One region of the Halomonas sp. B23F22_20 genome, then DNA from elsewhere that is predicted to be linked to it. Evidence: predicted binding sites of a transcription regulator. Region 1 holds the regulator's gene; each other region holds the start of a gene.
What was found. Region 1 encodes sigma-54, which starts transcription at its own class of promoters, with help from an activator protein. Its sites were predicted from a motif close to TGGCACNNNNNTTGCTNT; they were not measured.
Positions count from the first base shown of each region.

Region 2: the regulator sigma-54 is predicted to act here: its motif matches at 1,939-1,956, upstream of ACGTN6_RS10800 (phenol hydroxylase subunit).
Region 3: the regulator sigma-54 is predicted to act here: its motif matches at 2,334-2,351, upstream of ACGTN6_RS02235 (nitrate reductase).
Region 4: the regulator sigma-54 is predicted to act here: its motif matches at 1,797-1,814, upstream of glnL (nitrogen regulation protein NR(II)).

Region 1 covers NZ_JBIEKH010000013.1:76,606-80,226, forward strand. Annotated here, with positions in the region: gene rapZ (RNase adapter RapZ) at 1-487, opposite strand, end outside; gene ACGTN6_RS12350 (PTS sugar transporter subunit IIA) at 520-1,005, opposite strand; gene hpf (ribosome hibernation-promoting factor, HPF/YfiA family) at 1,012-1,323, opposite strand; gene ACGTN6_RS12360 (RNA polymerase factor sigma-54) at 1,436-2,836, opposite strand; gene lptB (LPS export ABC transporter ATP-binding protein) at 2,990-3,621, opposite strand, start outside.
Region 2 covers NZ_JBIEKH010000011.1:56,805-60,425, forward strand. Annotated here, with positions in the region: gene ACGTN6_RS10795 (sigma 54-interacting transcriptional regulator) at 1-1,629, opposite strand, end outside; gene ACGTN6_RS10800 (phenol hydroxylase subunit) at 1,988-2,227, shown strand; gene ACGTN6_RS10805 (aromatic/alkene monooxygenase hydroxylase subunit beta) at 2,275-3,261, shown strand; gene ACGTN6_RS10810 (MmoB/DmpM family protein) at 3,334-3,603, shown strand.
Region 3 covers NZ_JBIEKH010000002.1:243,112-246,732, reverse strand. Annotated here, with positions in the region: gene ACGTN6_RS02235 (nitrate reductase) at 1-2,202, opposite strand, end outside; gene ACGTN6_RS02230 (ANTAR domain-containing response regulator) at 2,551-3,144, shown strand; gene ACGTN6_RS02225 (CmpA/NrtA family ABC transporter substrate-binding protein) at 3,141-3,621, shown strand, end outside.
Region 4 covers NZ_JBIEKH010000019.1:43,653-47,273, forward strand. Annotated here, with positions in the region: gene ACGTN6_RS15760 (ZIP family metal transporter) at 1-686, opposite strand, end outside; gene ACGTN6_RS15765 (DUF4124 domain-containing protein) at 851-1,423, shown strand; gene ACGTN6_RS15770 (hypothetical protein) at 1,493-1,696, shown strand; gene glnL (nitrogen regulation protein NR(II)) at 1,897-2,943, shown strand; gene glnG (nitrogen regulation protein NR(I)) at 2,936-3,621, shown strand, end outside.

The DNA.
Region 1 (3,621 bases):
CGCGACGATGACCGGCGACCTGGTCGGTGATGCGACCGCGCAGATCGTGTACCGAGAGTCGTGAAGTATCAATCAAGAGGTCGGCAAGGTCGCGGATCTCGGTCAGCGCTTCCTCTTCTCTATCGATCGCTTCGGCCAGCGTCATCTCGCTGTCCCGGGTCAGGGGATGGCGGCGACGGGTAGCGGAATAGCGTTCCAGAAGAATCCGGGCGTCGGTGGTCAGGTAGATGACCTGGCAATGGATGTTGCGGGCGCGAACGTCCTCGAGCAGCGACGGAAATCGCTCCAGGGCGTGGGGCAGGTTGCGGGCGTCGATGCTTACCGCGATGGCGCTGCGCAGAGATTGGCCGCTGCTGAGTTCGTCTACCAGCGGGCCCAGCAGCATGGCCGGCAGGTTGTCGATGGCATAGAAGCCGAGATCTTCCAGGGCTTGCAGGGCAATCGACTTGCCGGAGCCGGAGCGTCCGCTGATGATGACGAGTTGCATGACGGATCTCCTGGTCGGGGCGGACGCGGGGCTCAGCTGCGCCCGTTGGCGGCCGGGGCCTGTCGTCGAATGGCCTCAAGAAGGCAGTCGTGGAGCGCTCGCTGACTGTCGGCCCGGCGTAGTGCGCTGCGAGTTTCGGCGTCGTTCATCACGCTGGCCACCTGGCCGAGCAGGGCGAGATGAGCATCATCGGCCTCTTCAGGGACCAACAGGACGAATACCAGGTCAACGGGCTCGCCGTCGATGGCATCGAAGTCGACCGGTTCGGCGAGCTTGAGAAAGCCGGCGATGGGGGCCTTGCAGTGCGGGTTGCGGGAATGGGGGATGGCGACCCCATGTCCAATACCGGTACTGCCGAGGCGCTCACGACCGATCAGCCGGCTGAAGACCTCCTGGCTGTCGAGGCTCGGAGTGTTCTGGGCAATGAAGGTGCTGAAGAATTCCAGCACCCTCTTCTTGCTTCCCCCGGGCACACCGAACAGGGTGCGCTCCGGGGGCAGGATGGCTTCGAGAGACATGGCAGCTCAGCGGACGCTTGCGGCGCCCTGGGCGCGGGCCTGGGTTTTTTCCTTGTGCTTGACCAACTGGCGGTCCAGCTTGTCGGCAAGGGCGTCGATGGCAGCGTACATGTCGCCGTCCATCGCCTCGGCGTGTAGATCGGCACCGGCGGCATGCAGGGTGCAGGCGGCCTGCTGACGTTCCTTTTCGACGGAGAGCGTGACCTGCACGGTGGTGATGTTGTCGTAATGGCGCTCGAGGCGCGTGAGCTTCTCCTGCACGTAGTCACGCAGGGGATCGGTCAGTTCCACATGGTGGCCGGTGAGGTTGACTTGCATGACACGCTCCTTGCTCCTTGGGTGGTGATCCGATTGTAACCCTTTTTGGTGCCGTGCAAACCCCCCGCGCCAGGCGCTTTTCCACGCCCTTCTGGGGAGTCTCCCCGTGGTATCAGCCGAGACGCTTTCGCCGGCTGGACGAGGGGATCTGCATTGCCTCGCGGTACTTGGCGACGGTACGCCTGGCCACCTCGATGCCTTCCTCGGCGAGCAGTTCGACCAGCTTGCTGTCGGACAGTGGCTTGCGCGACGGCTCGTCCTGGATCAGTTTGCGAATACGGGCGCGGATGGCGGTGCTGGAGTGGGCATCCTCGCCGTCTCCGACCTGGCTCGAGAAGAAATACTTGAGCTCGAATACGCCGCGCGGGGTATGGATGAACTTCTGGGTGGTCACTCGCGAGATGGTCGATTCGTGCATCTCCACCGCCTGGGCAATGTCGGCCAGGATAAGCGGCTTCATCGCCTCCTCGCCCTGTTCGAGGAAGTCGATCTGGCGGGTCATCACCTCGCGTCCGACCCTGAGCAGGGTGTCGTTGCGGCTGGTCAGGCTCTTGATCAGCCAGCGAGCCTCCTGGAGATGGTCCTTGAGGAACTGGTTGTCGTCGCTCTTGTCGGCGCGGCGGATCAGGGCGGCATAGTCGGGCTGGATACGCAGCCGCGGCATGGCCTCGGGGTTGAGTTCGATGCGCCAGCCCTGTGGCGTGTGGCGAGCGACCAGGTCGGGAATCACGTAGTCGTTGTCGTCGCCCGCATAGGCGCTGCCCGGTCGTGGATCGAGGCCGCGAATCAGGGTGATGACACGGTCGAGGGCGTCGTCGTCGAGCCCCAGGCGTCGCTTGAGCAGGCGACGATCGTTACCGGCCAGGGCCTCCAGGAATTGACGCACCAGACGCCTGGCCTGGGGAAGTAGTGGCGTGTCATCGGGTAGCGTGGCGAGCTGCAGCATCAGGCACTCGCGTAGATCCCGGGCAAAGACCCCGGTGGGCTCGAACTGCTGCAGGCGCATCAGCACCGCTTCTACCTCGCGGGTGGCGAGCCCTGCCAGGCCCTGGGCACGCAGGCCGTCACGCAGCTCGTCCAGCGGCTGATCCAGATAGCCGTCGGCGTTGACCGCGTCGATCAGGCTCTCGGCGATGCGTGTCTCGCGCTCATCGAGGTCGCTCATGGCCAACTGCCAGCCGAGATGGCTTTGCAGGCTCTGGCCGGCGGCCTGACGCTCGAAGTCGGGGGCTTCGCCGCTGCCGCCGGCATCCTGGAAGGTGTCCGACCAGTCGCTGTCCACGGAGAGTTCCGCGGGAATCTCGTCGGACCAGTCGTCTTCCGGGGTCTCGCCGACCGCCTGTTCGCCGAAATCGTCCTCGAGCTCCAGCATGGGATTGGCTTCCAGCGCCTGCTGGATTTCCTGACGGAGGTCGAGGGTCGAGAGCTGCAACAGGCCGATCGCTTGTTGCAGCTGGGGCGTCATGGTCAGTTGGGTGCCGACGCGCAGTTGCAGGGATGCCTTCATGGCCATGGATGGTTCCACTCCTCCGGCGAAGAGTTTCCTACCCTAGTGCCCCGGATGGCGCCATGCAAGTGTTGATGAAGCAATTAGCATGCCAATGGCAATTGGCATGCCCGTCGTCGCTTGGCGACGCTATATCAGTGACTTGCGAAGCTGTTGAGCTTAGAGTCGGAAGTCCTGGCCGAGGTAGACGTCGCGTACGCGCTGGTTGGCCAGGATCTGTTCGGTGTCGCCCTTGGCGATGATCTGGCCGTCGCCGACGATGTAGGCGCCGTCGCAGATGTCCAGTGTCTCGCGGACGTTGTGATCGGTGATCAGCACCCCGATCTCACGGGCCTTGAGCTGGCGAATGATGCCCTTGATCTCGCCTACCGAGATGGGGTCGACGCCGGCGAAGGGCTCGTCGAGCAGGATGAAGTCAGGTTCGGTGGCCAGGGCTCGGGCGATCTCCACCCGTCGCCGCTCGCCGCCGGACAGGCTCATGCCCAGGTTGTCGCGAATATGGGTGACGTGGAAGTCCTCGAGCAGTTGTTCGAGGCGTTCGCGGCGCTGGGGACGGCCGAGATCGCGGCGGGTTTCGAGGATCGCCATGATGTTGTCGGCAACCGACAGTTTGCGGAAGATCGAGGCTTCCTGGGGCAGGTAGCCGATACCGGCTCGTGCCCGCTCGTGCATGGCGCTGCCCGAGAGGTCGTGGTCGTCGATGGAGACCTGCCCCGCGTCGGCCCGTACCAGGCCGACGATCATGTAGAAGGAGGTGGTCTTGCCGGCGCCGTTGGGGCCCAGCAGGCCGA
Region 2 (3,621 bases), on a different contig from region 1:
GTTGCCGTTGGCGTCACGGTAGGCGCGCTCCAGCAACGCTTCCTCCAGTGCTTCCAGAGCGATGCCGCCTTCCAGGATGCTGCCGCACAGCGCATCAAGTGCATCGCCCGTGGTCGCGTCATCGACGGCCTGGGTGAGATGACCGCTGTCGCCAAGCACCTGCCCCCGGGCCATGGCCGGTTGCTGACCGAACAGCGACTGCTCGCCGACCGGGTGCCCCTCTCCGGTCAGGATCACGCCGCGCTCGATGGTGTTCTGAAGTTCACGAATATTGCCCGGCCAGTCGTGGCGGCGCATGGCCGCCAGGGCTTGGTCGGTGAAGCCCAGCGTCTTGAGGCGGTAGTGTTGCTCGAAGCGGGCCAGGAAGTGCTCGGCGAGTAGCGGCATGTCGTCGCGCCGGTCGCGCAATGGCGGAATCGTCACCGGATAGGCATTGAGCCGGAAGAACAGGTCGGCGCGGAAGCGACCGTCCTGGACGCGCTCGGTGAGATCGCCGTGGGTGGCAGCGACGATGCGGACGTCGACATGGTAACTGGCCTGGCCGCCGACTCGCTCGATCTGCTTCTCCTGCAGCACTCGTAGCAGGGCGGCCTGTGCCCGTGGCGAGAGCTCGGCGAGCTCGTCGAGGAACAGGGTGCCACCGTGGGCGCGTTCGAAGCGTCCGACACGGGATTGCATGGCACCGGTGTAAGCGCCTTTCTCGACGCCGAACAGCTCCGACTCGATCAGCTCGGGCGGAATCGCCGCGCAGTTGACCGCCACGAAGGGCTTGTCGGCGCGCTCGCTCTGCTGATGGGCGCGGTGGGCGAGGATCTCCTTGCCGGTGCCGGTTTCGCCGAGCAGCAGGATCGGCACCTCGGAGCGGGCGGCGCGGTCGATCAGATCCAGGGCGCCCAGGAAGGCCGGAGACTGGCCGATGGGACGATACCGTTCCTCGCCCTGGTGACGAGCGATGTCGTCCTCCAGGTAGGCGATGCGCGACTGCAGTTCGTAGAGTTCGTCGATCAGCGGGTCCTCGCGGAACAGTTCGGCGAAGGCCTCGTGATCCTCCCATTCCCGGGCCGGCTTGCCGACGATGCGGCAGCGTGCGTCGCCGCAGCCCCGGCACTCCACCTCGCGATACTGGATCTCCTGGCCGAGGAACTGGCTGGAATAGGCGCAGGCATAGCCTAGCTGCAGCCAGCATACCGGCTCCTTGAGCGGGCCGAAGATATGCTGGGAGATGCTGACTTCGTAGGAGTCCTGCCACTCGAATTCACCATAGAAGTGGCCACGACGGGGATCTATGTCCAGGGCGATGGGCACCACCTTCACCAGGCCTCGTAGCGCGTGCAATTGGGGCCCGGTCAGAAAGCCGTCCTCTACCGACATCTCCTGGCCGCGTACCGATCGGGCCAGCTCGGCATCCTGGAGGCCGGCATGGTATCCCAGGCGCATGAAAAAGCTGCGCGCACGCTGCATGCCCATGGTGTTGACGATCTCCTGGCGAAACGTGGCCATGGTCTGGACCTGCAGCAGCAGCATGCGCTGCTCGCCGAGCCATATCTGCCCTTCGCTGGGCAGGAAGCGCAGCTTGTCCAGGATGTCCTGGCTGTCGGGGTAGCGCGGCGTCGTCAGGGATGTGGGCATGGCGGTCTCTCATGGCGTCAGGCGGTGGCATACTGGGTTTTGTAGTTATTGTGATGATGATTCTTTAATCGAATTTTTCCCGCCAGTCTCTTCGTTGGCAAGAGATCCAGCATAAATCTCCCTCGCTTTTCCCACCAGCACTCCGCTTGACAATTGCTCGGCGCCTTTCCGATTTCATGAATTGATGACACTGCAAGGCAGCAACTCATCATTTGCTTGATTTATGCTGGCCTTAAAGAGCACGGAATCTCAGGTGCTTTCTTCTCAATCTGTTGTTTATCAATGATTTTTTTGGTGGTGGTCGATGCCTGGCACGACGCTTGTAACGTCAGGGTGACGATGCATCCGGAGGTGCCAGATGTCCCAAACCGCCATTTCCCGTCCCCTCAAGCGCTATGTGCGTGTCAGGGAGCGCAACGAGAAATTCGTCGAGTTCGACTTTGCCATCGAGAGCCCCGAACTCTTCGTCGAGCTGATCCTGCCGCCTCAGGCCTTCGAGACTTTCTGCGCCCGCAATGAGGTGATTCACATGAGCGATGAGCAGGCCAGGAAAGTCGATATACAGATGGAAAAGTGGCGCTATAGCGTCAGCCAATAAGCGAGCGAGTGTCGACGACACCGGACAATAATAAGCGAGGAGATAATATGAGCATCGAAATAAAGACGGCAGAAATCGAGCCGATTCGCCAGACCTATGGCCATACCCGCAGACGCTTCGGCGACAAGCCGGCAACCCGTTATCAGGAAGCCAGTTTCGATATCCAGCCGACCTGCAACTTTCACTATCGGCCGATGTTCGATGAGCAGCACGAACTCTACGACCCGGGTTACACGGCGCTGAAAATGGAAGACTGGTATGCCTTCAGCGATCCTCGTCAGTTCTATTACGGCGCCTGGGTCGGCGCGCGTACCAAGTTCCAGGAGAGCACCGAAACCAGCTTCGCTTTCTTCGAGAAGCGTCATCTTGGCGGCCAGTTGAGCGCCGAGGCACGGCGCCTGGTGACAGAGTGCCTGCTGCCGCTGCGTCACGTCGAGCTCGGCGCCAACATGAACAATGTCGGTATCGCCTCTACGGCCTACGGCACCACCCTCAGCCAGGCCCACATGTTTCATGGCATGGACCGGCTGGCCGTCGCCCAGTACCTGTCGCGGATAGGCCTGCTGATCGACGACAGCCCGGGAGTGCTGCTAGGCGAGGCGAAGCAGCTGTGGATGGACGATCCAGACTGGCAAGGCGTGCGCCGCTACGTCGAAGACACTCTGGTGATCGAGGACTGGGCTGAGCTGTCGGTGGCCCAGAACCTGGTGCTGGACGGCCTGCTGTATCCCTTCGTTCAGGAAACCCTGGATGCCCGATGGATGGACGCGGGGGGCGGCCAACTCGCCATGCTCACCGACTTCATGGGCGAGTGGTTCAAGGACGGCAGCCGCTTCATCGATGCGCTGATGAAGGCGCTGGCCGCCGAAAGCGATGAGAACCGTGGTCTGCTCACGCAATGGGTGTCGGCGTGGCGGGAGCGTGCCGTGGCCGCGTTGCAGCCGATCGCCGCCAAGGCCGGTGTAACGCTCGATGATGCCCTGTCGCTCCTCGACAAACGGCTGGCCAAGCTCGGCCTGCTTGAGACGCATTGAGCCGGCGCTTGTTTGCCACTCTCGATCTTGTACGTCACCCCCCGATCTTTATCGCCAATGGAGTACCCGCTCATGTCACGCGTCTTTATCGCCCTGCAGGACAACGAGAATGCCCGTTTCATCGTCGAGGCGGTGACCGAGGACAACCCAAGTGCCGAGGTCAAGCACAGCCCGGCGATGGTACGCATCGAAGCCGATGATCGTCTGACCATCCGGCGCGAAACGGTGGAAGACAAGCTGGGGCGTGACTGGGACACCCAGGAGCTGCAGGTCGACCTGATAAGCCTTGGCGGCAACGTCGACGAGGACGACGACAGCTTCACTCTCTACTGGAACACCTGAGCCGATGTGGATCGCGCC
Region 3 (3,621 bases), on a different contig from region 1:
ATAGCTGCCGTGGTCGCGGCCCGCGAAGTCGCCGCCCTCATCGGACGCGACCAGCAAGGTGGCCTCCCAGCCGACCTCCAGCGCCTCCAGCGCCACCGCGCCGTGCTTGGATTCCGGCTGGCCTGACAATGGATCGAGGTGGGCGGCAAGCAGGCTGCCCATGCGCGCCGCCCCACTGAAGCGGTCGGTCCAGTGCATGGGCACGAACACCTCGCCGCGACGCTGGCCCTTGGTCAGCCGCACCCGGGCACGGTATTCGCCGCTGGCCCCGGTCAGCCGCGCCAGCTGCTGGTCGCCGATACCGAGCGCCGCCGCGTCCTCGGGGGTGATCTCGATGAACGGTTCGGCACGATGGTTCATCAGCCGCGGGGCGCGACCGGTGCGGGTCATGGTATGCCACTGGTCGCGCACCCGGCCGGTGTTGAGACGCAGCGGTCGCGCCTCGGAGAGTGTCTGCTCGGGGCCGCGCGGGCGCACCGGAATCAACTTGGCCAGGCCGCTGGGGGTCGCGAAGCGACCGTTCTCGAACAACCGCGGGGTGCCATGGGGCGCCTCGGCGGTCACCGGCCACTGGATCGGCGCCAGGGCGTCGTAGCCCGAACGATCGAGCTCGGCCAGCGTCGAGATATCGAACACCCGCGAGCCCGGGGCATCGGGAAGGTTCTCGAAGCCGGAGAGCCGCGCGTGCTCGGCGAAGATCTCGGCGGGATGACCGTAGTCGAAGGCCTCGCCATAGCCCAGGCGACGCGCCACCGCGCTGACGATCCACCAATCGTGGCGCGCCTCCCCGGGCGGCGGCAGCATGCCGCGCTGGCGCGAGATGCGCCGCTCGGAGTTGGTCACGGTGCCGTCCTTCTCCGACCATGACGAGGCCGGCAGCACGATATCGGCATAGGGCAGCAGGTCGGTGTCGGCCATGCACTCGGAGACGATCACCAGCGGGCACTTCTCGAGCGCCGCGCGCACGCGATTGGCGTCGGGCAGGCTGACCGCCGGGTTGGTGGCCATGACCCACAGCGCCTGGACCTCGCCGCGCTCGATGGCCTCGAACAGCTCGACGGCCTTATGGCCGGGCGCTTCGGGCAGGGTCGGCACCAGGGTCTCGGTGGTCCAGAAGCGCGTCACCCGGTCGATGGCGCCTGGAGTGTGGTAGTCCATGTGGGCGGCGAGCTGGTTGGCCAGCCCCCCCACCTCGCGACCGCCCATGGCATTGGGCTGGCCGGTGATCGAGAACGGACCGGCGCCGGGCAGGCCGATCTTGCCGCCGGCCAGGTGGCAGTTGATGATGGCATTGCACTTGTCGGTACCGCTCGAGGACTGATTGATGCCCTGGGAGTAGAGGGTCACCACGTGCAGCTGGCTGGCGAACCAATAGAAGAAGGTCTCCAGGCGCTCCGCGTCGACGTCGCAGTCGGCGGCGATGGCCTCGATGCGGCAGTCGTCCTCGCGGGCCGCGGCCAGCGTCACGTCGAAGCCTTCGGTGTGGTGCTCCAGGTAGATGTCGTCGAGCTTGCCCTTGTCGGCCATCCACCCCAGCAGGCCGTTGAATAGCCGGGCGTCGCTGCCGGGCGCCAGGCCCAGGTACAGATCGGCGATCTCGCAGCTGTCGGTGACCCGCGGGTCGATCACCACCACTCGCATCAGCGGATTGCGGCTCTTGGCGGTGCGCAGCCGCTGGTAGAGCACCGGGTGATTCCAAGCCAGGTTGGAGCCCACCAGAACCACCAGCTCGGCCTCCTCCAGGTCCTCGTAGCTGCAGGGCACGGCATCGGCACCCAGCGAACGCTTGTAGGCGGCCACCGCCGAGGCCATGCACAGCCGCGAGTTGGTATCCAGATGCGGCGTGCCGAGAAAGCCCTTGAACAGCTTGTTGGCGACGTAATAGTCCTCGGTGAGCAGCTGACCGGACAGGTAGGCCGCCACCGCATGATCGCCGGCATCGTCACGCACCGCCTGGATCCGCTCGGCCACGGCGTCGAGTGCGGTGTCCCAGTCGACCTCGACGCCGTCGACCCGAGGTTGGGTCAGGCGGCCGTGGTGACCCAGGGTCTCGGCCAGCGCCGAGCCCTTGACGCACAGCCGCCCGTAGTTGGCCGGATGATCTCCGTCGCCCTCCACTCCGGTGAGGCGCCCATCCTCAATGTCGACCTTCACGCCACAGCCGACGCCGCAGTAGGGGCAAGTGGTACGCGCCTGTTGCATGGTGCTCTCCTCGATCGCGGGTCCCGAAACGACGACGCCCACCGCTGCGCCGGGTAAGCGCGAGGGTGGGCGTCGTTGCCATGGACCGCCAGCGCGGCGGCCCGGGATGATATGCCTGAACTGACAAGACTAAAGCAAAGGGCGTGCCATCTTCGGTGAGCCCCGCGCTGTCGGGCCTGTGCCGATTCTCGGGGAGGCATATTGCACCAGCTGGCGGCGCCGAACGCCCGCCTCGCACCCCGACGGTGCAACACGAAGATGGTGGACCGCCGAATCCGGCGCCCGCGCCGCCTGGAATGAAAGTTGCATCTCCGTGGGGGAAATCTCCGCCATCATGAGCCAGACCCCATGCCCCAGCCACTGCGAATCTTGCTGGTCGACGATGAGAGCGTACGAGCCGCCATGGTCGAGGAAGCCCTCGGCCAGGAAGGACACGAGGTCATCTGCCACCTGCAGAGCCCGGCCAGCCTCAATGATATGGTTGCCCGCCATACCCCCGACGTGGTGATCATCGACATGGACTCCCCCGACCGCGACACCCTCGACAGCATGTCGCTGCTCAACCGCGAGAACCCCCGCCCCGTGGTGTTCTTCGCCGATCAGCACGACCCCCACTCCATGCAGGCCGCGCTGGCCTCCGGCGTCAGCGCCTACGTGGTGGACGGCCTGGTGCCGAGCCGGGTCAAGGCGATCCTCGAGGTCGCCGTGGCGCGCTTCGATGCCTTTCAGTCGATGCGCACCGAGCTCGACCGAGCGCGCAACCAGCTCGCCGACCGCAAGCGGATCGAACGCGCCAAGGGCCTGCTGATGAAGCACCAGAACTGCGACGAGCCTCAGGCCTACCAGATGCTGCGCAAGCTGGCCATGGACCGCGGCCAGCGCATCGGCGAGGTGGCCGCCAACGTGATCGATATCCTCGAAGGACTGGAGAAAGGCCAATGAGCATGCCCCACGCCCCCGAGCGCCCCTGCCTGACCCTGGGCTTCGTCCCGCTGCTGGACGCCGCCCTACCGATCATCGCCCGGGAAGGCGGCTTCTTCGCCGCCGAAGGGCTCGATGTCACCCTGTCTCGGGAGAGTGCCTGGTCGACCCTGCGCGACAAGCTCGCCGCCGGCCTGATCGACAGCGCCCAGATGCTGGCCCCACTGCCGCTGGCCATGAGCCTGGGCGCCTCAGGGCCTCACTGCGACATCCTGGCCCCGCTGGTGCTCGGTCGCAACGGCAACACCCTGGTGCTGTCGCACCGCTGGGCCGAGGGCATGGCCACTCCCTACGACGACACGCCCGGGGGGCGCGATCCCGCCGTCAACGCCCGGGACTTTGCTGCCCGACTGCAGCACTGCGGGCCAATGCGCCCACGGCTGGCCATGGTGCACCCCTTCTCCAGCCACCATTACCAGCTGCGCGACTGGCTGGCTC
Region 4 (3,621 bases), on a different contig from region 1:
CCGAGCGCAAAGCCCAGCACCGCGCCGAGCGGTGGGCCCCAGTGGCGCTCCAGTCGGGCCTGAGGCGCGAGATCCTGGAACACCGAGTAGAGGATGCCGCCGGCGGCGAACAGCATGACCGCGCCCACCGCGGCGGGGTAGTCGGCGAGCCACCAGTAGCCGCTCAGCCCGGCCAGCGGGCCCAGCCAGGCCATGGCGAAGAACAGCGCCAACAGGCGTCGGGCCGAGTAGTGGGTGCTCTCGCGCAGCTCGCGGTAGGCGTTGAAGCCCTCCGGCAGGTTCTGCAGCGCCATCAGCAGGGCCAGCAGCACGCCGCTGCCGCCGCCGTAGGCGAAGGCGGCACCCAGCGCCAGGGCTTCGGGGATGAAGTCGGAGAGCATGGCGGCGAGCTGACTGGCGGAGGCGCCGCTGCGATTCAGGGCGATGTCGAGGCCCATGAAGGCTAGGCCGCCGGCCAGGAACCAGCCCACGGCCGGGCCGAGAGCGAGGGCATCGAAGCTGCGGGGGACCAGCACCAGGGCCACTGCCGAGAGCAGCGCGCCGCCGCCGAAGGCGATGATGCCGTGGCGCAGCTCGGTCTCGAGCCAGTTCGGGCCGATGCGCTCCTCCTGGGCGATCCAGCCGCCCAGCGGCATCGCCATGCCCGCCATCAGGGTCAGGATGACAACCTCGTGCCACGCTTCCATGCCGAATGTTCCTCGCCTCTGGATGTCGGAAGGATATCCTAACGGCATTCATGGTGGACGCGAATGCGGATTCCGCTGCCGCGGCCGCTTGGTTTAGGCTGGTCAGGGGGCGCCATGCCCACCGATAGCGAGGCGACCGCCGCCGATTCCGGGGGAGCTGCATGATGAAGGGACTGATGTGGTTGGTGCTGCTGGGGCTCACGATCGGCCTGCCGGCCGCCGCCCAGACCATCTACCGCACCACCGATGCCCAGGGCAATGTGGTATTCACCGACGATCCGCAGCGTGGCGGCGAAGCGATAGAGCTCGATCCGGTCACCGTGGTGCCGTCTCGGACAGTGCAAGTGGAGAAGCGAGCGCCGGTGGTGCAGGAAGCGCCCCAGCGAGACGCGTCGATGCAACCCTTCATGCCCTACGACGTGTTCGCGATCGCTTCTCCCGAGCAGCAGGCGACCCTGCCGACCGGCGTCGCCGGCAACGTTCAGGTGCGGCTGGACATTCGCCCCGCGCTGCGCGATGACCACCAAGTCCGCCTGTTGCTGGATGGTCGGCTCAGCCAGTCGGCCATGCATACCGACACCTTCCTGCTGTCCAACCTGCATCGCGGCGAGCACGTGGTGCAGGCTGAACTGCTCGATGCCTCGGGTGCGGTGCGCCACCGCACCTCGCCGGTGACCCTCTATGTTCAGCGGGCCAGCGTCAACCTGCCCCGTAACCCCAATAACCCGTCCGATTAGCTGCCCCCTCGCCGGGCGCCTCGGCCGCTGTGCCCGGACGGTACCTCGAGGCCCTGCCATTCACCGTCGGTGCGTGACGATGGGCGCCACGATGCCTTCGAGCATGCCGAGCGCATAGCAGAGGGCCGTGCCTTCCGCCATGCCGAACGCCTGCGCAGCGATCATCCGCAGGAGAGCGTGCGCCGGAAGCGGGAAGACGGTTCGCCGTACGAATTCCCGCGGGAGCATGGCAAGGCACGAACGCACCCCCGCGAGGCGCCCTACGAGCGGTGAGCGCTGCCTGACAGTGCGTGCACCAGGGTGGTGCACTAAAGTGGTGCATGTTCCCCATGGCGAATCGCCGTGGGGCGCCGTGATGAGGCCCTCCCCAAAGTGGCGTGCTTATTGCAATGATCTTTTGCATAGAGCTTTGCACTGACCTCTTCGCCATGGTCTGGAGGGTGACCGCTCACTTCGTTGCCGGGAATGCACCAATGTATCAACGCCTCATGGAACACCTCACCACCGCCGTGCTGCTGCTGGACGGCCAGCTGCGGCTGCGCTGGATGAATCCGGCGGCGGAGGCCCTGCTGGCGCTGAGCCGGGCGCGGGTGACCGGCCTGGCGTTGCCGGGGCTGGTCGATGCCGAGGAGGACATCGGCGGTCTGCTGGCCAAGGCGCGCGACGAGTTCCATCCGTTCACCCAGCGCGAGGCCCGGCTGACCCTGCCGACCGGCGAGGTCCAGACCGTGGACTACACCGTCACCCCGCTGTCGCCGGACGAACTGCTGCTGGAGGTGGAGCCCCGCGACCGGCTGCTACGCATCTCCCGAGAGGAGGCGCTGCAGACTCGCCAGGAGACCATCAAGGTGCTGGCCCGTGGGCTCGCCCATGAGGTCAAGAATCCGCTGGGAGGCATCCGGGGCGCCGCCCAGTTGCTGGAGCGGGACCTGGAAGACCCCCAGCTCACCGAGTTCACTCGGATCATCGTCGAGGAGGTCGACCGACTGCGCGACCTGGTGGATTCCATGCTCGGCCCCAATCGGGTCAGCCGTCATGAGCCGCTCAACGTCCACAGGGTACTGGAGCGAGTACGCGCGCTGGTGGCCGTGGAGCATCCCGAGGTGGCGATCACCCGCGACTACGACCCCAGCCTGCCCGATTTGATCGGCGACGAGTCCCAGCTGATCCAGGCCATCCTCAACGTGGCGCGCAATGCCGTGGAGGCGATGACCGAGGCCGGCATCGAGGGGCCGACCCTGGTGCTGCGTACCCGAGCACGTCGCCAGTTCACCCTGGGGGCCGAGCGTCACCGCCTGGTCTGCGAGGTGAGCATCCTCGACAACGGGCCCGGCATCCCCGACGCGCTCAAGGAGACGCTGTTCTATCCCATGGTGTCCGGCCGTGCCGAGGGCAGCGGCCTGGGGCTGTCCATCGCCCAGTCGATCCTTCATCAGCATCAAGGGCTGATCGAGTGCGACTCCTGGCCGGGCAAGACCGAATTCCGATTGCTGATACCGCTGGAGACATCCCATGACTGAAGCCGCACGCGTCATGGTCGTCGATGACGATCGTGCCATTCGCTGGGTGCTGGAGCGCGCCCTGGCACAGCCCGATCTGGCGGTCGAGTGCGTCGACCGGGCCGACCGGGTGCTGGAGCGGCTGCTCGAGAGCCCGCCCGACGTGCTGGTGACCGATATTCGCATGCCGGGGATCGACGGCCTGGACCTGATGGCCCGGGTTCGCGAGACGCATCCGGAGCTTCCGGTGATCGTGATGACCGCCCACTCGGACCTCGACAGCGCGGTGGCCTCTTATCAGGGCGGGGCCTTCGAGTACCTGCCCAAGCCGTTCGACGTCGATGAGGCGCTGGCGCTGGTGCGCCGGGCCGTGGCCCATGCCCGCGAGCGCCAGCGCCCGGTTCACGCACCCGAGGGGCTGGATGCGGAGATTATCGGCGAGGCGCCGGCCATGCAGGAGGTGTTCCGCGCCATCGGTCGGCTGTCGCAGTCGCACATCACGGTGCTGATCAACGGCGAGTCCGGCACCGGCAAGGAGCGGGTCGCCCAGGCCTTGCATCAGCACAGCCCGCGCGCCGGTCATCCGTTCATCGCCCTGAACATGGCGGCGATTCCCCGCGACCTGATCGAATCCGAGCTGTTCGGCCACGAGAAGGGGGCTTTCACCGGCGCGACCGCCCAGCGCCAGGGGCGCTTCGA